One region of the Devosia sp. 1566 genome, then DNA from elsewhere that is predicted to be linked to it. Evidence: predicted binding sites of a transcription regulator. Region 1 holds the regulator's gene; each other region holds the start of a gene.
What was found. Region 1 encodes LexA, which represses DNA repair genes until DNA is damaged. Its sites were predicted from a motif close to TGTTCNNNNTGTGTTCNG; they were not measured.

Region 1 (7,691 bases):
CAGTCAGCGAATAGCGCAGCACCGAATGATGGCGCAGCAGATCGAAGAGCTCGCCCGTCATTGCGGTGGAGAAATGCTCAATGCGGGTGCCATTCATGCTGACCCATTTGGAATGGGTGCCGGGCATGCATACCACGCCATGGGCATTGGGGCGCAGGGTCGCGAGGCCCAGTAGCTGGGTTTCCTCGCCGCGCATCACATTGTCGCCGCCGGCCTTCTGGCACACACCGGGCAGAATTGCCGGGGCCAGGTGATTGTTGGGCATGGGCGGGCGCACTGCGCCGTCAAGCAGGCCGCGCAAATCGGTTGGTGCTTCCAAATAAGGCGCTTCGAACCAGCCCTGGCGCGCGCCGGCCATGCCGCAGATCAATACGTCGAGCGCACCGCCGTTGTTGCCGACTAGACCATCGAGCAAGGTTTCGAGCACGCCTGGATACTGGTCGCGCGTCAGCTTGCCCATGCCTTGATCGGATTTGCGCGCAACGATCACCGTGCCGTCGGAACTCAGGCCCCAAGCCCGCAGGTTGGAGGTGCCCCAATCGACCCCGACCCAATCCACAAATTCACTCATGCTTGCCCCTCTTGCAGTCCGCCCCGCACTTTCGGGCAAACCTAGTCGCTGCGCTGGCCTGCGCCTAGCCGATTCGACGCCGCCCGGTTGCCCTGCGAGCGCAAGGGGCGACGAAATCCAACAGGATTGGCGTTCACTCCTGCAACTAACATGCTAGAACTGTAGCAAACAGCAGCCTGTATTCGCCTCGGCGGAACTATTGAGGAATAAGGTAATGACGGCAGACAACAGCTTCTCTTCCCCCAATGGGCAGGGCAGCGCGCCCAAGAAGCTGCGCTCGCGCGCCTGGTTCGACAATCCCGAGAACCCGGACATGACCGCGCTTTATCTTGAGCGCTACATGAATTTCGGCGTGTCGCGGGAGGAATTGCAGGGCAACAAGCCCATCATCGGCATCGCCCAGACCGGTTCTGACCTTTCCCCCTGCAACCGCCACCATATCGTGCTGGCCGAGCGCGTGCGCGAAGGCATCCGGGAAGCGGGTGGCATCGCCATCGAATTTCCCGTGCATCCGATCCAGGAAACCGGCAAGCGCCCCACTGCGGGCCTGGACCGGAACCTGGCCTATCTCGGGCTGGTGGAAGTGCTTTATGGCTACCCGCTCGATGGCGTGGTGCTGACCATTGGCTGCGACAAGACCACCCCGGCCATGCTGATGGGCGCAGCCACCGTCAACATCCCCGCAATTGCGCTCTCGGTCGGACCGATGCTCAATGGCTGGCACAAGGGCGAGCGCACTGGCTCGGGCACCATTGTGTGGAAGGCGCGCCAGATGATGGCGGCTGGCGAGATCGACTACGCGCAGTTCATCGAGCTGGTGGCGTCCTCGGCGCCGTCCACCGGCTTCTGCAACACGATGGGTACGGCAACCACGATGAACTCGCTGGCCGAGTCGCTGGGCATGCAGCTGCCCGGCTCGGCCGCGATTCCCGCGCCTTATCGCGATCGCCAGGAAATGGCCTATCGCACGGGCAAGCGCATCGACGACATGGTGCATGAGGACCTCAAGCCCTCCGACATCATGACCAAGGACAATTTCATCAATACCATCGTGGTCAATTCCGCGATTGGCGGGTCGACCAACGCCCCGATCCACATCCAGGCGATCGCCAAGCATATCGGTGTCGAGCTCGATCTGCAGGATTTCCAGACCTATGGGCATAAGGTGCCGCTGCTCGTGAACCTGCAGCCGGCCGGCGAATATCTGGGCGAGGATTACTACCATGCGGGCGGCGTGCCGGCGGTGGTCAACGAGCTGATGAAGCAGGGGCTGATCCGCGAGAACGCACCCACCGTCAACGGCAAGACCATCGGCGAGAACTGCCGCAACACGCCCATCCAGGACGAGAAGGTGATCCGCCCGTTCGAGCAGCCGCTCAAGGAAGAAGCCGGGTTCCTGGTGCTGCGCGGCAATCTCTTCGACAACGCGATCATGAAGACCAGCGTGATCTCGCCCGAGTTCCGCGAGCGCTACCTTGCCAATCCCGAGCATCCCGGCATGTTCGAGGGCAAGGCGGTGGTGTTCGATGGTCCCGAGGACTATCACCACCGGATCGATGATCCCTCGCTTGATATCGACGAGCACACGCTGCTGTTCATGCGCGGCGCGGGCCCGATCGGCTATCCGGGGGCGGCTGAAGTGGTCAATATGCGGCCCCCTGCCTACCTCATCAAGAAGGGCGTCCACGCGCTGGCCTGTATCGGCGACGGGCGCCAATCCGGCACGTCGGGCTCGCCCTCGATCCTCAATGCCTCGCCTGAAGCGGCAGCGGGCGGCAACCTGGCCATCCTACGCACGGGTGACCGGGTGCGTATCGACCTCAACAATGGCACCGCCGATATCCTGATCTCGGACGCCGAGATTGCGACGCGCCGGCAAGAACTGGCGGAAGCGGGCGGCTACAAGTACCCCGCGCACCAGACGCCCTGGCAGGAGATCCAGCGCGGGCTGGTCGACCAGCTTGGCAATGGCGCCGTACTCAAGCCAGCAGTGGCTTACCAGCGCATTGCCCAGACCTATGGCGTGCCGCGCGACAACCACTAGGCTCAGCCGACAACGACTTCGAGATCCCCGCTTCGGCGGGGATTTTTGTTTCCAAGGCACGGCGAAACTCCGGTCGGCGCGAGGCCTCCGGTTGGGAGCGGCGTTGGCGAGGCATTGCCTCAAAAAACGTTGCGCAAAACGGAAGCTCCGCCCCGCCAACAGCGACTGGGTGCCGATGCCCGCTCCCTCCTGCGGCGCATGCCAGATTCCGCGGATGTCGAACTAAACCCTGGCGGGCACCGCTGCCTGCGCCACATCAGGGTTCCGATGGCCAGTGCAGCTGCCATCGCGATTCTTCACCCAAGACCACCGGACGATAGAGGTCCACGGCTCTTGCGGACACCGGCCGGATCGCGGCGACCCACGATCCCCCAGCCTCCGCGCACCAACCACTCGTCATGATCTCGCTTGGGTGCGCGGATGAGGAGACTATGCGGGTGATCGGCGGGGGCGGGGATAAGTTATTGTCGGGGGGTATGGGGCTTGAGCGGATTGCGCATTGGAGGTGGCCAGCCGGGTCTAACGTCACTCGCGGAGGAGGGACTAAACCCCCACCCCGGTCCTCCCCTCAAGGGGGAGGGTGAAGGAGGGGGCATACAGGCGCTGGTCTGGTGCGGCTGATGAGGACCCTAGGGCGGCAATCGAGTTCCGTCGAAGAGATTATTTCTTGGCCGATTCCGGCTTTAGGCGTGGCGAGCGATGTGGGCGAGGGCCCGCTGGAACATGGGGTGCCATTCGGGGCCCGGTTGGCGCTCGAGTGGCCACCAGAAGAACTCGAACCTATGACCACCATCATCCTGGGTAAAGTGACGCCAGTGTTCGGGGACGGGAGCGGCGGCACTCACCACAACGAAGTGCCAAAGCTGTTGCTCTGCAATGGCACTGCTGGATGGCAGCGTGCGCAAAGCCTCTGCCTGCAGGCCAGACTCCTCCGCGAGTTCGCGCAGGGCACCGACTTCAATCGGCTCGGAGCCTTCCCGTGTTCCTTTCACCAGCTGCAAGCCAGCCAAAGGATGCCTGAACGCCAAGCAGTGGCGCTCTTGCCCCACCCCGCGCAGCAGGACAGGACAGAGTTTTTCGACCCTGGGCGTCAATATTTACGCAGCAGGCCCACCAGGCGGCCCTGAACCTTGACGCGGTCGGGCGGGAAGATGCGGGTTTCGTAGGCGGGATTGGCCGCTTCAAGCGCGATGGTGTTGCCCTTACGGCGCAGCCGCTTGAGGGTGGCTTCCTCGTCATCCACCAGCGCGACGATGATCTCGCCGGTCCCGGCAACGTCCTGGCGGCGGATCAGCACCGTGTCGCCATCGAAAATGCCGGCATCGATCATCGAATCGCCGCGCACTTCGAGCGCGTAGTGCTCGCCAGGGCCAAGCATTTCGGGTGGCACCGAGATGGTGTGGGAATGGCTCTGGATGGCCTCGATGGGGGTACCGGCGGCGATCCGGCCCATGACCGGGACCGCGACGGGGCGCACATAATCATCGCTCCAGCCCGAGCGTGGCGGCGGAGCGGCAACACGGCCCAGATTGCCTTCGATGACGCTGGGCTCGAAGCGGGCCTTGCGGCCGCCGAGCGCGGGGTTCATCGAATCGGGGAGTTTGAGCACTTCCAGTGCCCGCGCGCGATTGGGCAGGCGGCGGATGAAGCCGCGCTCCTCAAGCGCCGTGATCAGGCGGTGAATGCCCGACTTGGAGGCCAGATCCAACGCGTCCTTCATCTCGTCAAACGAAGGGGGAATGCCGCTTTCCTTCATCCGCTCATGGATGAACATCAGCAGTTCATGTTGCTTGCGCGTCAGCATCGGAGCCCTTCAATCGCAGAATCGGAACAAAGACTGAACGAGCATAGGTGTTCCAGTTATGTTCTGCAATAACGCTCAAGGGCGCAGGAGAAAATTCTTTGGCTCTGCTTAGAACCCGTCCAGCGGAATGGCCGCAGCTAGGGTGCCGGCGGGTTGTCCGGGATCGTACTCCGGCTGCACCAGCAGCATATCGGCACGGGCCAGCGAGGAGGTATGACCGCTATCGGTTTCGCTGATCGGGAGCAAGCCCGCACCTTGGCTTGAATGCACCATTTGGGCACGCATGAAGTGGCGCCGGGCGGTATTGGGCGGCGTGGGCGCAAGAAGCGGCAGGTGCCAGCGGGCGGGTTCGGCGACGCCGAGCCAGCGGCGGAGCGCCGGCTTGATGAAGACGGCGGCGGTCACCATGGCCGAAACCGGATTGCCAGGCAGGCCAAACACCAGGGTTTTGCCCAGAGTGCCGAACATCAGTGGCTTGCCCGGGCGCATATTGATGCGCCAGAAATCAAGCTGCACGCCGAGACTCAGCAGGATTTCCTGCACGATATCATGGTCGCCAACACTGGCGCCGCCCGTGGTGATGACGAAGTCGGGCGCTTCGGCAAAGATGCCGGCAAGGCGCTCGGCAAGCGCCGCCCGGTTGTCGGGAGCGATCCCGTAGTCGCGGATCTCGGCGGCGTAAGGCGCAAGGAGCGGCCGCAAGCCGAAGCTGTTGGAGGCAACGATCTGGCCCGGTCCGAGAGCGGTGCCGGGCAGCACCAGTTCGTCCCCGGTGGCAAGGAGCGCTATGCGCGGCTGCATGGCGACGGGCAGCGTCGCGCAATTAGCGGCGGCCGCGACGGCCAGTTGCATGGGCGTCAGGCGCGAGCCTTTCGGAATCAGCTCTTGTCCCTGCCGGAAGTCGTGGCCAAGCGGGCGAATGCTGCGCCCGATGGGAGGTTGGGCCGCAAAGCTGACGCGGTCGCCGGTGCGGGTCGCTTCCTCCTGCATGATCACGGCATCAGCGCCCGGGGGCACGGGCGCGCCGGTGAAGATGCGCACGCAGGTGCCCGGGGCGATATCCGCGCCAAAGCCGGCGCCGGCCTGGGCGGTGCCGACGACATCTAGGATCGCGCCCGGCACGATATCGGCCGCACGCACGGCATAGCCGTCCATGGCGCTGGCGGGGAAAGGCGGCTGGTCATGGCGGGCGAGCAGGGGCTCGGTCAGTACCCGGCCGGCGGCGGCCTCAAGCGGCACCGACTCGGTGCGGGCGGGCGGCACGCGGGCGAAAATGGCCGCGAGGGCGTCTTCAACCGGGAGCAGGCTCATGGCGCCCGCTGGAAATCGCCGGACTTGCCGCCCGATTTTTCGAGTAGGCAGATCGCGGAAATAACCATCTCGCGGTCGATGCCCTTGGCCATGTCGTAAAGCGTAAGCGCCGCGGTGGAAGCCGCCATGAGGGCTTCCATTTCCACCCCGGTCTGGCCGGTGGTTTCGGCAGTCGCAAGAATGGTGATGGCGCCGGGCTCGCGCGCCTCCATCTCGACGCTGACCTTGGTGAGCGGGATGGGGTGGCAAAGAGGGATGAGCTCGGCGGTCTTTTTGGCTGCCATGATGCCCGCGACGCGCGCGACGGCCAGGGCGTCGCCCTTCTTGAGGGCGCCACCCATGATGGCGGCAATGGTTTCGGGCCGACCGCTGATCACCGCCTGGGCGAGGGCGCGGCGGCGGGTGACTGCCTTGTCGCCGATATCAACGATCCGGGCCTCCCCGCGCTCGTTGAGATGGGTCAGCTGCGGCTCGCTCATGGATGGGCGGCCTGGGGCACACCCTGCAGGAGGGCGCGGGTGGCGGCGACCACATCGGCCTGGCGCATCAGCGATTCGCCGACAAGGAAGGTGCCGATGCCGGCTGTGCGGTCGAGATGCTGCAGGTGTTCGTGGCCGTTGATGCCGCTTTCGCTGACCAGCACCTTGCCCGCGGGCACGCCGCCAGCAAGGTTGACCGAGGTATCGAGCCGGGTTTCGAAGGTGCGCAGATTGCGGTTGTTGATGCCGATGAACTCGGCGTCGAGCGCCAGCGCCCGGTCGAGCTCAAGCTGGTCGTGCACTTCCACCAGCGCATCCATGCCCCACTCACGGGCGCTATCGAGCAGGTAGCGGGCAACATCGTCGCCAATAGCGGCAAGGATGATGAGGATGCAGTCGGCCCCCCAGGCGCGCGCTTCGGCGACCTGGTAGGTTTCGAACAGGAAATCCTTGCGCAGGACCGGCAAGGCGGTGGCGTCGCGCGCCTCGCGCAAAAACGCCGGCGAGCCCTGAAACGAGGGCTGGTCGGTGAGGACCGAAAGGCACGTCGCACCGGCCTCTTCATAGGCGCGCGCGATCTCTGCCGGGTTGAAGTCGGGCCGGATCAGGCCCTTGGAGGGACTGGCTTTCTTGACCTCGGCGATCAAGGCGTATTCGCCGCGGGCGCGCTTGGCCTTGATGGCGGCGAGAAAGCCGCGTGGCGGGGGCTGCTCATGGGCGGCGGCAACCACTTCGTCCCAAGGGCGCAGGGCCTTGGCCGCGGCGATTTCCTCGCGCTTATAGGCTTCGATCTGCTTGAGAATATCGCTCATGGGGGTGTTCCATTGGAGATGGCGACAAGGCGCTCGAGGGTTTCCCGGGCCTTGCCGCTGTCGATCATTTCGGCAGCCATGGCGGCGCCGCTGCGCAGATCGCTCACCACATCGGCCACGATCAGCGAGGCCGCGGCGTTGAGGAGGACGATGTCGCGATAGGCGCCGGGAGCCCCATCAAAGAGCGCGTGGATGGCGAGGGCATTATATTCGGGCTCGCCGCCCAGCAGGTCATTGGGATCATGGCGTGACAGGCCGGCGTCTTCAGGGGTGACTTCGAAGCTGTGAAGGTTGCCGTCAGCGATCTCGGCCACATAGGAGGGGCCAGTGACCGTAAGCTCGTCCAGCCCATCGCGACCATGCACGACCCAGGCCTTGATCGCCCGGTTGGCGAGAAGCGCGGCGGCGACCGGCTCCACCCATTCCGGGGAATAAACGCCGAGCATATAGCGCCGTACGCCAGCTGGGTTGGACTGCGGTCCGAGCAGGTTGAACATGGTGCGCACGCCCATTTCAGCGCGCGAGGGGCCGACATGACGCATGGCCGGATGATGGGACGGCGCGAACATGAAGCCGATCCCGGCCTCGTTGATGCAGCGCGAGATTTCGGCGGGGGTGAGGTCGAGCTTGACGCCGAGGGCTTCAAGGGCCTGGGAGGAGCCCGATTTGG
Region 2 (7,691 bases), 430 kb from region 1:
ACGGCAAACTCTGCGGCCGCAAGTGCTTGAGCTGCCGCTGATTGTTGACGATCTGACCGTGCTGCTCAAGCGGATGATCGGGGACAAGAACACGCTGGGCGTTGATCACGGCCGCAATATCTGGCCGGTGCGCGCCGATGTCGTCCAGCTCGAACAGGTGGTGATCAACCTTGTGGTCAATGCGCGCGACGCCATGCCCGATGGTGGTTCGATCACCATTCGCACCAGCAATGTCAGCCGCGCCGAGGCCGAGGCCATGCAGTTCGATGGCATGGTGGCGGCCGATTATGTGTTGATCGAAGTGCAGGACACCGGCACCGGGATGACCCAGGAAGTGCTCACCAAGATCTTCGAGCCCTTTTTCACCACCAAGGAGCTGGGCAAGGGCACGGGGCTGGGGTTGTCGACGGTCTACGGCATTATCAAGCAGACCGAAGGTTACATCTATCCGGTCTCGACCGTCGGGGTTGGCACCACGTTCAAAATCTTCCTGCCGCGCTATGTGCCCTCCGAGATCGAGGCAACGGCGAAGGTGGCCGCGGCGGCGGCGCCGGTGCGGGACCTGACCGGCGAAGAGCGTATCCTGTTGGTTGAGGACGAGGAAAGCGTGCGGGCATTCTCCGCGCGCGCATTGCGAGCGACCGGCTACGAGGTGTTCGAGGCCGATGGCGGCGAAGAAGCCCTTGAAGTGCTCGAAGAGCTCGAGTTCAAGATCGATCTGATGATTTCGGACGTGGTGATGCCCGAGATGGATGGGCCGACGCTGCTCAAGCATGTGCGCAAGACCATGCCGCGGCTCAAGGTGATCTTTGTGTCGGGTTATGCCGAGGAAAGCGTGCGCCGCGATATCGAGGATGACCAGAGCGTCGAGTTCCTGCCCAAGCCTTATTCGCTTGACCAGATCAATTCCAAGGTCAAAGAGGTGCTGCAAAAGCTGGACGAAGGCCAGGCGCAGTGAACGCGCGCAATTTCGGTGAAGGGGCGGGGGAGCGCAATGTGCTCGGCGAACCGCTCGAGCCCTGCTCCACCAGTCCGCTGACGGGGTTCTTCCGCAGCGGCTATTGTGCCGCGGGCCCAGACGGCGTGGCCCGGCATCTGGTCTGCATCGAGGCGAGCGAAGCCTTTCTCGCCTACTCCAAAGGCGCGGGCAATGATCTGTCCACGCCCCGCCCCGAATGGGGCTTTCCCGGCCTCAAGGCGGGAGACCGCTGGTGCCTTCTGGCCGAGCGGTGGGCACAGGCGCTGGAAGCAGGGCAGGCGCCCCGCGTCTTCATGCACTCAACCAATGAAGCGGTGCTGGACGGGCTGAGCCTTGCTGATCTCAAGGCTCATGCACGCGATTTGAATTGAGCGGCTCCCCCTAGTAGAGATCGCCGATGATCAGCGGATGCTCGTCCTCGATCCGGACGGGATTGCGCAGGGGAGCGCCGAACTGGCTTTCCTCGATCTCGAATACGTCATTGTGCTGAGTGACGATGTTGTCCGCAAAGCTGAGCGTCGCCGTGCCGAACATATGCACATGCACGTCGCCAGGCTGGCGGAACAGGCCATATTTGAAGTGGTGATATTCCAGATTGGCGATGGTGTGGCTCATATTGGCCTCGCCCGACAGGAACGGCTTTTCCCAGATCACCGCACCATCGCGATAAATGCGCGACATGCCTTCGATATGGTCGGGTAGATCACCCACCCGCAGCTCGGGACCAAAGGCGCAGGCTCGCAGCTTGGAATGGGCGAGATAGAGATAGTTGACCCGTTCCGTCACATGATCCGAAAATTCATTGGCCAGCGCGAAACCGAGGCGGCGGGGCTGGCCATTGGCGTCGATCAGGTAGATGCCGGCGATCTCGGGCTCTTCGCCAGCATCGCGGGCAAAGGACGGGGACGGAATGGGGTGACCGGGATTGACCACGGTCGTGCCATTGCCCTTGTAGAACCATTCCGGCTGGACGCCCCGGGCGCCGCCTTCAGGCTTGCCCCCTTCAAGGCCCATCTGGAACATCTTCATGGAATCGGTCAGCTGTTCGGCTTGCTTGGCGGCGTTGCCCTTGTGCATGGCATCGCGCGTGGCGGCCGAGCCCAGATGGGTCAGCCCGGTGCCGGTGATATAAAGATGGGCCGGATCGGGATGATCGATTGGCGCGAGCATGCGCCCTTCAGCCAGGATGTCGTGCCGATTGACGGCGTCGCCAAGCCCACGCTGGGCAACGAGCGCCGCAAGACCCGTGCCTTGGGCGAGGGCGGTTGTGGCGAGCTCATAAACGCTGGTGGTGGTGTTGACCCGGCGGGCGATGTCACCCTCTACTGCGGCCACGGCGCGGGCGCCCGATTGATCGAAAAACTGGATGAGATTCACGGGGTTTGCTCCTCAATTGCCCGTTGCGGTCGTCCCGTGCATAAAGCGCAACCCGGGCCGGCCCGGCAAGCTCTTTTGCGCGCCGCGTGCCGGTCAGAGTTCCATCTGGGCACAGAAGGGCTGCGGTCCAGGGACTGCGGTTCTTTTGTTGCAAGGGGCGCCAGAAATCGCCTTGACAGGATCGGAACAAAATGAGAACAAGAGGGCACTTCTCGTGGATTGATCTTCCGGAAAGCAGCGCGTTGCGCCCGGTCCCGGAGCGTGGAATAAGGAGAGACTCGTATGGCAAATACCCCGCTTCGGATCGTTGAAGGTGGATCAATGGACAAGGACAAGGCTCTCGCCGCGGCGCTGAGCCAAATCGAGCGCAATTTCGGCAAGGGCTCGATCATGCGCCTTGGCGAGGCTGCCTCGATCGAGGTTGAGGCAATATCGACCGGCTCGCTCGGCCTTGATATCGCCCTCGGAATTGGTGGCCTGCCCAAGGGCCGCATCGTTGAAATTTTCGGGCCGGAAAGCTCAGGCAAGACCACGTTGGCGCTGCATGTGATTGCCGAGGCGCAGCGCAAGGGTGGTGTTTGCGCTTTTGTGGATGCCGAGCACGCGCTCGATCCGATCTATGCCCGCAAGCTGGGCGTCAATGTGGATGATCTGCTGATCTCCCAGCCTGACGCTGGCGAACAGGCGCTCGAAATCACCGACACGCTGGTACGCTCGGGCGCGATCGATGTGCTGGTGGTTGATTCGGTAGCGGCATTGACGCCGCGGGCCGAGCTTGAAGGCGAAATGGGCGACTCGCTGCCGGGGCTGCAGGCCCGGTTGATGAGCCAGGCCATGCGCAAGCTGACCTCGTCGATTTCCAAATCCAAGTGCCTGGTGATCTTCATCAACCAGATCCGCATGAAGATTGGCGTGATGTATGGTTCGCCCGAAACCACGACCGGCGGCAATGCGCTCAAATTCTATGCCTCGGTGCGGCTCGACATTCGCCGGATCGGCGCCATCAAGGACCGCGAGGAGATCGTGGGCAACCAGACCCGCGTCAAGGTGGTCAAGAACAAGCTGGCCCCGCCGTTCCGCCAGGTTGAATTCGACATCATGTATGGCGAAGGTATCTCCAAGACTGGCGAGTTGCTCGATCTTGGGGTCAAGAGCGGCGTGGTGGAAAAGTCGGGCGCCTGGTTCTCCTATGACAGCCAACGCATGGGGCAGGGGCGTGAGAATGCGCGCCAATTCCTCAAGGACAATCCGGCGGCTGCGGCAACTATCGAGCAGGGCGTGCGCGAAAGCTCGGGCCTGCTCGGAGAAGTACTGCTGGTATCGGGCGGTGACGACGCTGCCGACAGCGACGAATAAGCAGTTCCCATGCAGGGTGAAGAAAGGCATCGCGAGAGCGGTGCCTTTTCTTTTGAGTCTGAACGGCAGACGCCCGGCTGCAAGCAGGCGAGACACAGCCGCCGCCAACGCAATCTAGAATCGTTTATATCGGGCATGGCTATGCTCATGGAGCCCTCTGGCCGGCGTCCCCATACCTAGCCGCAAGCGGGGCGCACCGATGCTGGACAGCGCTGCGCCGCACGGGCTAGAAAGCCAGCCAAAGTCTTGCGGCGTCCACGGGGCGCCAATCCGCCATGAAAGCCATTCTATGACCAGCGTAAACGATCTCCGCTCGAGTTTTATCGACTTTTTTGCCCGGAATGGTCACGAGGCGGTTCCGTCGAGCCCGTTAGTACCGCGCAATGATCCCACATTGATGTTCACCAATGCCGGCATGGTGCAGTTCAAGAACGTCTTCACCGGTCTCGAGAAGCGCCCCTATACGACCGCTACTTCGGCGCAAAAGTGCGTGCGCGCCGGCGGCAAGCACAACGATCTGGACAATGTCGGCTTTACCGCCCGGCACCACACCTTTTTTGAGATGCTGGGGAATTTCTCCTTTGGCGATTACTTCAAGGACCACGCCATCGAACTGGCCTGGACCTTGCTGACCAAGGACTGGGGTCTTCCCAAGGACCGGCTGATGGTTACCGTCTACGAGGACGACGACCAGGCCATGGAGCTATGGAAGAAGATCGCCGGGATCGGGGAGGACCGGATTGTGCGGCTGGGCGCCAAGTCCAACTTTTGGCAGATGGGCGACACAGGCCCGTGCGGGCCGTGCTCGGAGATCTTCTACGACCATGGCGACAAGGTCTGGGGCGGCCCTCCCGGCTCGCCGGATGAAGATGGCGATCGCTGGATCGAGATCTGGAACCTCGTGTTCATGCAGTTCGAGCAGCATGCCGACGGCTCGCGCACACCATTGCCACGCCCGTCAATCGACACTGGCATGGGCCTTGAGCGTATTGCCGCCGTGATGCAGGGTGTGCACGACAATTATGATATCGACCTGTTCAAGGCGCTGATCGGGGCTGCTGCCTCGGCGATCGGCACCGAGGTCGAGGGCGAGGGTAACCGCAGCCTGCGGGTGATCGCCGATCACCTGCGCTCGATGTCGTTCCTGATCGCCGAAGGCGTGCTGCCGTCTAATGAAGGACGTGGCTATGTGCTGCGCCGGATCATGCGGCGCGCAATGCGCCATGCCACGCTGCTCGGTGCTGAAGAGCCGGTGATCCATAAGCTCGTTCCAGCGCTGGTGCGCGAAATGGGCCAAGCTTATCCCGAGCTGTCGCGCGGGGAGGCCATGATCAGCGAAACGGTTCGGCTGGAGGAGGGGCGCTTCCTTAAGACCCTTGGACGGGGCCTGCAGATTCTCTCGGATGAAACGAGCACTCTCGCCGAAGGCGATACGCTGAACGGCGCCACCGCGTTCAAGCTTTATGACACCTATGGGTTCCCGCTCGATCTTACCCAGGATGCGTTGCGAGCGCGCGGCATTGCTGTGGACCAAGCCGGCTTTGATGCCGCAATGGCCCAGCAAAAGGCAGAAGCGCGCCGGAGCTGGTCAGGCTCGGGCGAGGCGGCCACCGGCGCGGTCTGGTACGGGCTGGCTGATCGGCTTGGGCCCACGGAGTTTCTGGGCTACGAAACCGAAACGGCCGAAGGGGAAGTCACCGCATTGCTGCGCGACGGGGCCGAGATCGATCGGCTTGAGGCCGGGCAAGAAGGTTATGTGGTACTCAACCAAACCCCGTTCTATGGCGAGAGCGGCGGGCAGGTTGGCGATGCCGGCTCCATGCATGGTGATGGCGTCAGCGTTGTGGTCACCGACACGCAAAAGTACCATGGTGTGTTCGCGCACAAGGTGAAGGTCGAGACTGGAGCGCTGCGCGTGGGGCAGGCCCTCGAACTCGTGGTTGACCACGCTCGCCGTTCGGCCATTCGTGCCAATCACTCCGCGACCCATCTGCTGCATGAAGCACTGCGGATCGTGCTGGGCGACCATGTTGCTCAAAAGGGCTCGCTGGTTTCGCCGGATCGGCTGCGCTTCGACTTTGTGCATACCAAGGCCATGAGCCCGCTGGAGTTAGCGGAGGTCGAGGACCTGGCCAATGCCATTATCCTGCAAAACACGCCGGTCGAAACGCGGCTGATGGGAGTCGAGGAAGCCAAGGATTCGGGCGCCCGCGCGCTGTTCGGCGAGAAATATGGCGACGAAGTGCGCGTGGTCTCGATGGGCGAGCCGACGGGCAACAGCCTCGGGTGGTCGGTGGAGCTGTGCGGGGGCACCCATGTCAGGCGCACCGGCGATATTGGGCTCGTGTCGGTGGTGGCTGAAAGTGCCGTGGGCGCCGGCGTGCGTCGCATCGAGGCGCTGACAGGCAATGCGGCGCGCCATCGGGGCAATACCCATGTTGCCATTGTTGAGACTGCAGCGGGAATGCTGCGTGCCGGCAGCCAGGATGTGCTTGAGCGTATCGCGGCGCTGCAGGAGCAGCTCAAGCGCTCCGAGCGGGCGCTCAGCGATGCCAAGCAGAAGCTGGCCATGGGCGGCGGCGCCGCCGGGGGCAGTGAGGTGGAAGCGATCAACGGCACGCCCTTTATCGGCCGGATCGTCGACGGCTTGCAGCCAAAGGATCTGCGCGGGTTGGTTGACCAGACCAAAAAGCAGGTTGGCTCGGGCGTTGTTGCGATCATCGGCTTGGCCGAAGACGGCAAAGCCGGACTGGCGGTCGGAATCACCGAGGATCTGATCGGCAAGGCTTCGGCCGTGGATCTGGTACGGGCGGGATCCGCTGCCATGGGCGGGCAGGGCGGCGGCGGTCGTCCCGACATGGCGCAGGCCGGTGGTCCGGATGGCAGCAAGGCCGAAGAAGCACTGGCCGCTATCCGCGCGCTGCTCTAGACCAAGGCTAGAGACAAAAGGAAAGGCCCGCCTCCTGAGCTGGAGGCGGGCCTTTTTGTTTGGTTGTAGCGAGGCGTTTAAGCTTCCTGGATCGCCGAGAGCTTCCAGTCGCCGCCCCGCGGGCGGATAAAGGTCCAGAGCTCGGTGGCCTCGGTGGGTTCGGCAGGGTTGCCCTCGACGACCCGATCAGTGGCGCGTTCCACGGTCCAGTCGCGCAGGCTGTAGCGCAAGGCAGCGGTGGCGTAATCGCTGTTATCCTCGCGCCAGCTTTCGGCAATGTCACCCTGGAGCAGCTTGATGTCGGCAAGCTGGTTGTGCAGGCCGCGGGTGGCGTTGGCAGCCATTTGTTCGGCCAGGTAGCCCATCATTTCGGGCGTGGTCAGGCGACGCAGGGTTTCATAGTCCTCGGCGCCATAGGCAGTCTGAACCTGACCCAGCATCTGCTCGAAGCTATCGAGGTCCCGCTGGCCAACGCCCAGCTCGTCCGGATTGGCCGGGCGAGCGCGCGAGGGGCGGGTGGCATTGCCGGCACCCGAGCCACCCAGGCCGCCAAGATTGCGGCCGAAGTTCTCAAAGCCCGTGCGGTTGGTGTTGTCGGGCCCGCCGGCCATGGCCGGACGGCGCGCGCCGCCGCCGCGGACCAGGCGCATTACAAGCCAGACGACGCCGCCGATCAGGAGAACCTGGAAGAGCAGGCTGAACAAGCCGCCAATGCCGCCAAAGCCAGCGCCAAAGAGCAAACCGAGCAAGCCGCCAAGCATCAAGCCACGGAACAGGGAGCCACCAAGGCCGCCCAGGAATCCGCCACGCTGCTGGGCGGCGGCAGGGTTCTGGGCGTTAGCGTTGGGTCGTGCCTGCTGTGCGGGCGTGGTGGAGCGCTGGATAGGGGCTACGGTGTTGGGTGCCGTGTTGGTTGGAGGCGCCGACTGGAAGGTGCGGGTGCCGCGGCTGCCAAAGCTGCCACGGGCGCGCGCGTCCGCGGTATCCACAGCGGCCATCGAGAATGCGACAACAAGTGCGGCAAACGCGCTGGCTAGCCGGAAGCGGCGG
Region 3 (7,691 bases), 140 kb from region 1:
GGGGTCGAACCTCCACGCCTTGCGGCGCTGGAACCTAAATCCAGTGCGTCTGCCAGTTCCGCCACACCCGCTAAAGTCCCGCTGGCCGGGTTGCGCGAGGGTCTAGCCTAAGATGAAACGGCAGTCAAAGCTTGATTGCGGCCGTTGCGGGCTCGGCTCGCCCTCTCGCCAACCTGTCGCCTGCCCGCTTTTTGTGCATGGAGCATGAAAACTACTCATTCTCCGACCCTGCGCACCCGCTTTCCCCATCGGTTTCGCCGCAAAGGACGGCAAAAGCTTACGTTTTGGGCTTTCCCTTTGGGTTGGCACGGGTCATGCATACTGTGAGGCGGTACCAGCCTATCGTAGCAAGTGGAGGCACACGTGAAAAAGATCGAGGCCATCGTAAAGCCGTTCAAGCTGGACGAGGTCAAAGAGGCCCTGCAGGAAGTCGGCCTGCAGGGCATCACGGTGACCGAAGCCAAAGGCTTTGGGCGCCAGAAGGGTCACACCGAACTCTATCGCGGCGCCGAATATGTCGTGGACTTTCTGCCCAAGGTCAAAGTCGAGGTCGTATGTCCCGACGAGCTGGCCGAGAAGGCAATCGAAGCGATCCGCAACGCAGCACAAACCGGGCGCATCGGCGATGGCAAGATCTTTGTCTATTCCATCGAGCAGGCCATCCGCATCCGCACCGGCGAATTTGGCGACGACGCGCTTTAAGTAGCGCGCGAGACCATCAACCAACATCCGATCCAAACAGGGGAAGACTTAATGACTACCGCAAGCGATATCCTCAAGCGCATCAAGGACGAGAACATCAAGTATGTCGACCTGCGCTTTACCGACCCGCGCGGCAAGCTGCAGCACGTCACCATGGACGTGAGCGTCGTCGATGAGGACATCTTCGAAGAAGGCACCATGTTCGACGGCTCCTCGATCGGTGGCTGGAAGGCCATCAACGAGAGCGACATGGTGCTGATGCCCGATCCGAACTCGGCCTATATGGACCCGTTCTTTGGTGCATCGACCCTCGCCATCAACTGCGACATTCTCGATCCCCTGACCTATCAGCCCTATACCCGCGACCCCCGCACCACCGCCAAGAAGGCAGAGGCCTATCTCAAGGCGTCCGGTATTGGTGACAGCGTCATGTTCGGGGCCGAGCCCGAATTCTTCATGTTCGACGACGTGAAGTACTCCAACACCCCGTTCAAGGTTGGCTTCGAGGTCGATCACCCCGAACTGCCATCCAACAACGACACCGCCTATGAAGGCGGCAACAATGGCCACCATATCGGCCTCAAGAAGGGCTACTTCCCCGTGCCGCCGCTCGACAGCGCGCAGGACATCCGCAGCGAAATGCTCGCTGCAATGGCCGACATGGGCGTTGTGGTTGAAAAGCACCACCACGAAGTGGCTTCTGCCCAGCACGAACTCGGGATCAAGTTTGCCCCGATGATCAAGGCTGCCGATGACGTACAGATCTACAAGTATGTCATCCACCAGGTTGCCAACGCCTACGGCAAGACCGTGACCTTCATGCCCAAGCCAATCTTTGGCGACAACGGCTCGGGCATGCACTGCCATCAGTCGATCTGGCGCGACGGCAAGCCGCTGTTTGCTGGTGACCAGTATGCCGGCCTCTCGATGGAAGCCCTGTACTACATCGGCGGCATCATCAAGCACGCCAAGGCCATCAACGCCTTCACCAACCCCACCACCAACAGCTACAAGCGCCTGGTGCCTGGTTTTGAAGCTCCGGTTCTGCTGGCCTACTCGGCCCGTAACCGTTCGGCCTCTTGCCGTATCCCCTTCGGTCAGTCGCCTAAGTCGAAGCGCATCGAGATCCGCTTCCCCGATCCGCTGGCGAACCCATACCTGGCCTTCTCGGCCATGCTGATGGCTGGCCTCGACGGCATCAAGAACAAGATCCATCCCGGCGATCCGATGGACAAGGACCTGTACGAGCTGCCCCGCCAGGAGCTGATGCAGATCCCGCATGTTTGCGGCTCGCTGCGCGAAGCCCTCGACAGCCTCAACAAGGATCGCGAGTTCCTGCTGGCTGGCGGCGTCTTCGACAACGATCAGATCGACAGCTATATCGAGCTCAAGATGACCGAAGTAATCAAGTTCGAGCAGACCCCCCATCCCGTCGAGTACGAGATGTACTACTCGGCCTAAGCCGAACCCGGAGAAACAGGAAAGGGGCCGAAAGGCCCCTTTTTCTGTTATCCTCGAGCACCTGGCCCCTGCCCCTTGCGGCCCTTGGGTAGCCGCAACATCTCCTCGAGCCGATCCGCAGGCTGGATCTTGAGAAACTGTAGCGCGAAGCCCTTCTCGGTGTGACGCACGACGCGGCCGATCAGCCGACCCAATGCCACCGGCGTGCCCATGCCGGGCCTGAACGAGGCCAAGACGGCGGCACCCGAGCACGAAATGTCGGCCACGGTGCATCGCTCCTGCTCGCCGCTTGGCAGCGTCACAGTGCTTGTGGCATTTTCCGGAACAACGCGTTCAAACCGGCGGGCATCGGTGAGACCACCCTCATTCAGGCGCTTGTGCCAGATGATCTTGGCCGCAAGCCGTTCCTGGTCTTCCTGGCTGAGGTCGAACACCATCTCAAAGCCTTCCGGCGTAGAGCGGGAAACCTGAGCCGGCAGGATGCCAAAGGCGTTGAAGTAGACGGATACCCGCTCGCCTTCAAAACCCAGCACGGGGGCCTTCACGGCCGCCCCATGAGGAGAGATCGAACATAGGTGGCAGGTGAAAACCGGCAATCGCTCAATGACTCTACTGCGGCGCTCGGTGATGGCGTAGCGGCCCGGCAGGTTCGCGGTCAGGCGGAGTTCCTGACGATCGAACACGGACTTGAGCTGTGGCACAAGCTTGTCCAGATTCGGCAGCACGGTGAAATCCTCCGCGCAGCGTCATTACTTGTGTTAACTGCGCAGAGTTCAAGTCGCACCGGCCGGCACCCGTTCCCCGCAAGTCTGGGGCAGGCTTCAGCGCCGGTTAATGCCCGCCCGAGAATAAAGCTGAAAGGCGGGGCAAGGGATCCCGCGAGGCGGGATTGCTGCACACTAGACCAGATAGAACAGCGCTGAAACTAACGCCAGGACACCCCAACGGGGGGCAGACAGATTGACCAGCCGGTACGCAATACCTGATCCGGCATAAGGCCAAACGTCGATAGCAACCGAGCTTACCGGGACCGCTTGATACGCAGTACGACAATCCCTGCGAGCTCGCATACGGCAACTCCAAACACAAAACCGTATGACCCTTGTTCTAGCAGCGCGCCTTTAAAAAAGTGCTGCCAAGAAGCAAAGGCTTGGTAAATGCGTCGCCCGATACTGGGACAACTCCCGCCCGCTATTGCGCGGGGCGCAGCCGCTCGACCGATTCGATCTCGGCAGTGCAGTAGTTGTAGTCGAGCAGATAAACCCACCCGTCGCGGGTCGCCCGCACCTGGATATGCTCGTCATAGGGTACGTTGAGGAACACATCGCTATAGCCCTGCGCCTCGACCGACTGGCGAACCTGGCGCTCATCAAGGCACAGCATCGGGCCAAGAAGAAAATCGCGCTCCTCGTCACCGAAAAAGATCCCGAACTGCGCCTGTGCCGGCAGCGGGGCCACGACCACACCAAGCGTCAAGACCAGTGCCATCAGAGTTGGCAGCGCTTTGTTCATGGCTTTACCTTCGGTCCTGTCGCAGCTTGCAGGTCAATACGTTTCACCAACGTCAACCGCCAATGGGCAGTTGCCGGGTGTTCGCTCACCGATCATTGAGGGATCTGTGGTTAAGCTCGCCTGCGGCAAGCGGCGGCTTGCGCGAGCCGTTCAGATTTCGTTCATGTACTGTTCATCTGGGGAAAGCGCCTTACATGAATGGGGCGGGCGCGCTTGCGTAACCGCAATATGGTACCAACAGTGAACACGCCGATTCGGCAGACGGGGAACATGTCGGAAGTCGAAGACCTTTTTGCAGCTGCAGCTGAGTTAGCAAGTGCACCCGCGCCTGTTGAGCGTAGCCGGCCATCTGCGCGCCAAGCGCCCGCGCAGCACGACTATTCCGCCGCAGATATTGAGGTACTGGAAGGACTTGAGCCGGTCCGGCGCCGTCCGGGCATGTATATCGGCGGCACCGACATCAACGCCCTGCACCACCTTTTTGCCGAGGTGATCGACAACTCCATGGACGAGGCGATCGCCGGCCACGCCAGCCGCATCGAGGTCCATCTGGGCGCCGACGGCTATATTACCGTTTCCGACAACGGCCGGGGCATCCCCGTCGAAACTCACCCCAAATTTCCCAATCGCTCCACCTTGGAAATCGTTCACACTGTGCTCCATGCCGGCGGCAAGTTCGACTCCAAGGCCTATGAAACCTCGGGCGGTCTCCACGGCGTGGGCGTTTCCGTAGTGAATGCCCTTTCGGATGACATGGTGGTGGAAGTCGCCCGCGAGCAGCAGCTGCACCGCCTGCAATTCTCGCGCGGCAAGCCGGTTGGCGAGATCCAGCATCTGGGCCGGATAAATAACCGACGCGGCACCACCACGCGCTTCCATCCCGATCCGCAAATCTTTGGCGACGGCGCCCGCTTCTCGGCCGCACGCCTGTTCAAGATGACTCGCGCCAAGGCTTATCTCTTTGGCGGGGTGGAACTGCGCTGGAGTTGCGACGAGGAATTGGCGAGCGACGACGCGCCAGCCCGTGCGGTCTTCCACTATCCCGGTGGGTTGCGCGACTTCATGGCCGACCGGATTGCCGGAGAAACCCGGATCGTCGATGACATATTCTCGGGCAGCCACGGCAAGCCCGGTACACACGGCGCAACCGAGTGGGCTATCGCCTGGACCCTTGGAGATGGCGGCGTTGCTTCGTACTGCAACACCGTGCCAACGCCGGATGGCGGCACCCATGAGACTGGGCTGCGGACCGCGCTACTGCGGGGTCTCAAGAACTACGCCGAACTGACCAAGAACAAGGCGGCGGCCAATGTGACCGCCGAGGACCTGTTCGCGCACTGCAACGCCATGCTCTCGGTGTTTGTCAGGGAGCCCGAATTTGTCGGCCAAACCAAGGACAAGCTCGCCTCGGGTGAAGCAACCCGGATCGTGGACACCGCCATTCGCGATGCTTTTGACCATTGGCTGGCCGCTTCCCCCAACCAAGCTGGCAAGCTGCTGGACTGGGCGGTTGAACGCGCCGAAGAGCGCATGCGTCGGCGCAAGGAAAAAGAGATCGACCGTGCCAGCGCGACCCGTAAGTTGCGTCTGCCCGGGAAGCTCGCCGACTGCACGCAAACCGCGGCGCAAGGAGCCGAACTCTTTATCGTGGAAGGCGACAGCGCGGGCGGCAGCGCCAAGCAGGCCCGCAATCGGCAAAGCCAGGCGGTGCTGCCCCTTCGCGGCAAGATCCTCAATGTGGCCGGTGCCAGCCGCGACAAGCTAGCGGCTAGCCAGATCATCCAGGACATCATCCAGGCGCTTGGCTGCGGCACCCGTGATCGCTATCGCGATGATGATCTGCGCTACGACAAGATCATCCTGATGACGGACGCCGATGTCGACGGCGCCCACATTGCTTCGCTGTTGATGACGTTCTTCTTTCAGGAGATGCCGAAACTGATCGAAGGTGGGCACCTGTTCCTCGCCCTACCCCCGCTTTATCGCATCAGCCAGGGCGCCAAGACGCTTTATGCCCGCGATGACGCGCACAAGAACGAGCTCATGGCCACCGAGTTCACGGGCAAAGGCAAGGTTGACGTCACCCGCTTCAAGGGCCTGGGTGAAATGCCATTTGCGCATCTGCGCGAAACAACCATGTCGCCCAAGTCCCGCACATTGCTGCAGGTCAAGGTGATCGACACGCAAGATGCAACGAAGTCCAGCGTCGACAGGTTGATGGGCAATCGACCCGAGGCAAGGTTCGACTTCATCCAAGAAAATGCGGCATTCGTCACCGACCTGGACGTGTAAAGTACCCAGTTAAGCTTATCGGCCGCAAAGCCGTTGACTTGAAAGGGCTTTGCGCTATGGTCCCGCCCGCTGGAGCATTTTCCGGCTTGCCGGCATTTATCGCGGTCTCCCGGGGCCCATCGCTGGCGTGGCTGAAATTGTTTCAGGGCCATTCCGTCGCTTTGCAGTTCCTGCACTCCCGCCCGATTGGCCTGATGTGTGTACGCGGACGCGTTCGAGCTTAGCCCTTTTGGTCCGCAAGTGACGCAACTGTTCCGGTTCTAGGAACCGGTGCGACACCATTCCCGATGCACCGTTTCGAGCAGTTCGAACGGATTTGGCAGCGGGCAAACTTTTGAGTGGAACGACCGAATTTGAGCGACGATTTTTCCGGGCTTGGCCTGTCAACCAAGGTCACCGACGCGGTGACCGCCGCAGGTTATACCAAGCCGACCGAAATTCAGGCCCAGGCGATCCCGCATTTGCTGGAAAAGAAGGACCTGATCGGCATCGCCCAGACAGGTACCGGCAAGACGGCATCCTTTGTGCTTCCCATGTTGACGCTGCTGGAAAACGGCCGTGCTCGCGCCCGCATGCCGCGCACGCTGATCCTTGAGCCCACCCGGGAACTGGCCGCCCAGGTCGCTGAAAACTTCGAGAAGTACGGCAAGAACCACCGCATCACGATGGCCCTGATTATCGGCGGCGTTTCGTTTGAAGACCAGAACAAGAAGCTTGACCGCGGCGTGGACGTCCTGATCGCCACGCCAGGACGCCTGCTTGATCAGATCGATCGCGGCCGCATTCTGCTGACGGGCGTTGAAATCCTCGTCATCGATGAAGCCGATCGCATGCTCGACATGGGCTTTATCGACGACATCGAGAAAATCTGCTCGCGGCTGCCCGCTCGGCGCCAGACCATGTTGTTCTCGGCGACGATGTCCAAAGAGATCGAGCGCCTGACCAAGAAGTTCCTCAAAGACCCGGTTCACGTTCAGGTTTCGCGCCAGAGTTCAACGGCAGACACGATCGACCAGAAGCTGGTGAAGGTGTCGTCCAAGCCCGAAGAAAAGCGCGCCTCGCTGCGTGCTCGCATTTCGGAGGCCGAAAACCTCACCAACGCAATCATTTTCTGCAATCGCAAGCGCGACGTTGCCACCCTTGCCCGTTCGCTGGAGCGGCACGGCTTCAGTGTTGGCGCACTGCACGGTGACATGGACCAGAAGAGCCGTACCGAAACGCTCGACGCCTTCAAGAATGATCGCCTGACGCTGCTCGTTGCCAGCGACGTCGCTGCCCGTGGCCTCGATATCCCGGCGGTCAGCCATGTGTTCAATTTCGATGTCCCCGTGCATGCGGAAGACTATGTCCACCGCATCGGCCGCACCGGCCGGGCCGGACGCTCGGGCGTGGCCTATACCTTTGTAACGCCGGCAGACAGCAAGCACCTCGATGCCATTCTGAAACTCATCCAGAAGCCCATCGAATGGCTGGATGTGCCCGAGAACGGGAAGTCCGCGCCTGAGGCTTCTGAGGAGGAGACAGAGGGGACAACCCGCACCCGTCCGCAACGCACGCGCCGCGGCGGCCGCCGGCCTGCAAGGCCCGAGGCGGAAGCAGCTGCACCTGAAGAGGTGACCGGACAGCCGGCTGAAGCACCCGCAACAACTAACCCTGCTGAAGCGGAACAGCCTGCTACTGAGCCCTCGGAGGGCCGCGGCGGTCGTCGGCCGAGGCGCCGTGAA

Region 2: recA (recombinase RecA) is a predicted target of LexA. The motif match lies at 2,539-2,556, and genes of this name have one in related genera.
Region 3: parE (DNA topoisomerase IV subunit B) is a predicted target of LexA. The motif match lies at 3,823-3,840, and genes of this name have one in related genera.

The regions. Positions count from the first base shown of each region.
Region 1 is NZ_CP034767.1:1,697,998-1,705,688, forward strand. It holds gene ELX51_RS08320 (2-dehydro-3-deoxygalactonokinase) at 1-571, opposite strand, end outside; gene ELX51_RS08325 (IlvD/Edd family dehydratase) at 786-2,615, shown strand; gene ELX51_RS08330 (NUDIX domain-containing protein) at 3,299-3,664, opposite strand; gene lexA (transcriptional repressor LexA) at 3,706-4,419, opposite strand; gene glp (gephyrin-like molybdotransferase Glp) at 4,528-5,730, opposite strand; gene moaC (cyclic pyranopterin monophosphate synthase MoaC) at 5,727-6,209, opposite strand; gene trpC (indole-3-glycerol phosphate synthase TrpC) at 6,206-7,021, opposite strand; gene trpD (anthranilate phosphoribosyltransferase) at 7,018-7,691, opposite strand, start outside.
Region 2 is NZ_CP034767.1:2,129,952-2,137,642, reverse strand. It holds gene ELX51_RS10390 (PAS domain-containing sensor histidine kinase) at 1-958, shown strand, start outside; gene ELX51_RS10385 (DUF2237 domain-containing protein) at 955-1,350, shown strand; gene araD1 (AraD1 family protein) at 1,361-2,356, opposite strand; gene recA (recombinase RecA) at 2,639-3,712, shown strand; gene alaS (alanine--tRNA ligase) at 4,002-6,641, shown strand; gene ELX51_RS10365 (Tim44 domain-containing protein) at 6,719-7,691, opposite strand, start outside.
Region 3 is NZ_CP034767.1:1,561,028-1,568,718, reverse strand. It holds tRNA gene ELX51_RS07700 (tRNA-Leu) at 1-71, opposite strand, end outside; gene ELX51_RS07695 (P-II family nitrogen regulator) at 364-702, shown strand; gene glnA (type I glutamate--ammonia ligase) at 754-2,163, shown strand; gene ELX51_RS07685 (PilZ domain-containing protein) at 2,211-2,888, opposite strand; gene ELX51_RS07680 (hypothetical protein) at 3,355-3,675, opposite strand; gene parE (DNA topoisomerase IV subunit B) at 3,946-5,967, shown strand; gene ELX51_RS07670 (DEAD/DEAH box helicase) at 6,321-7,691, shown strand, end outside.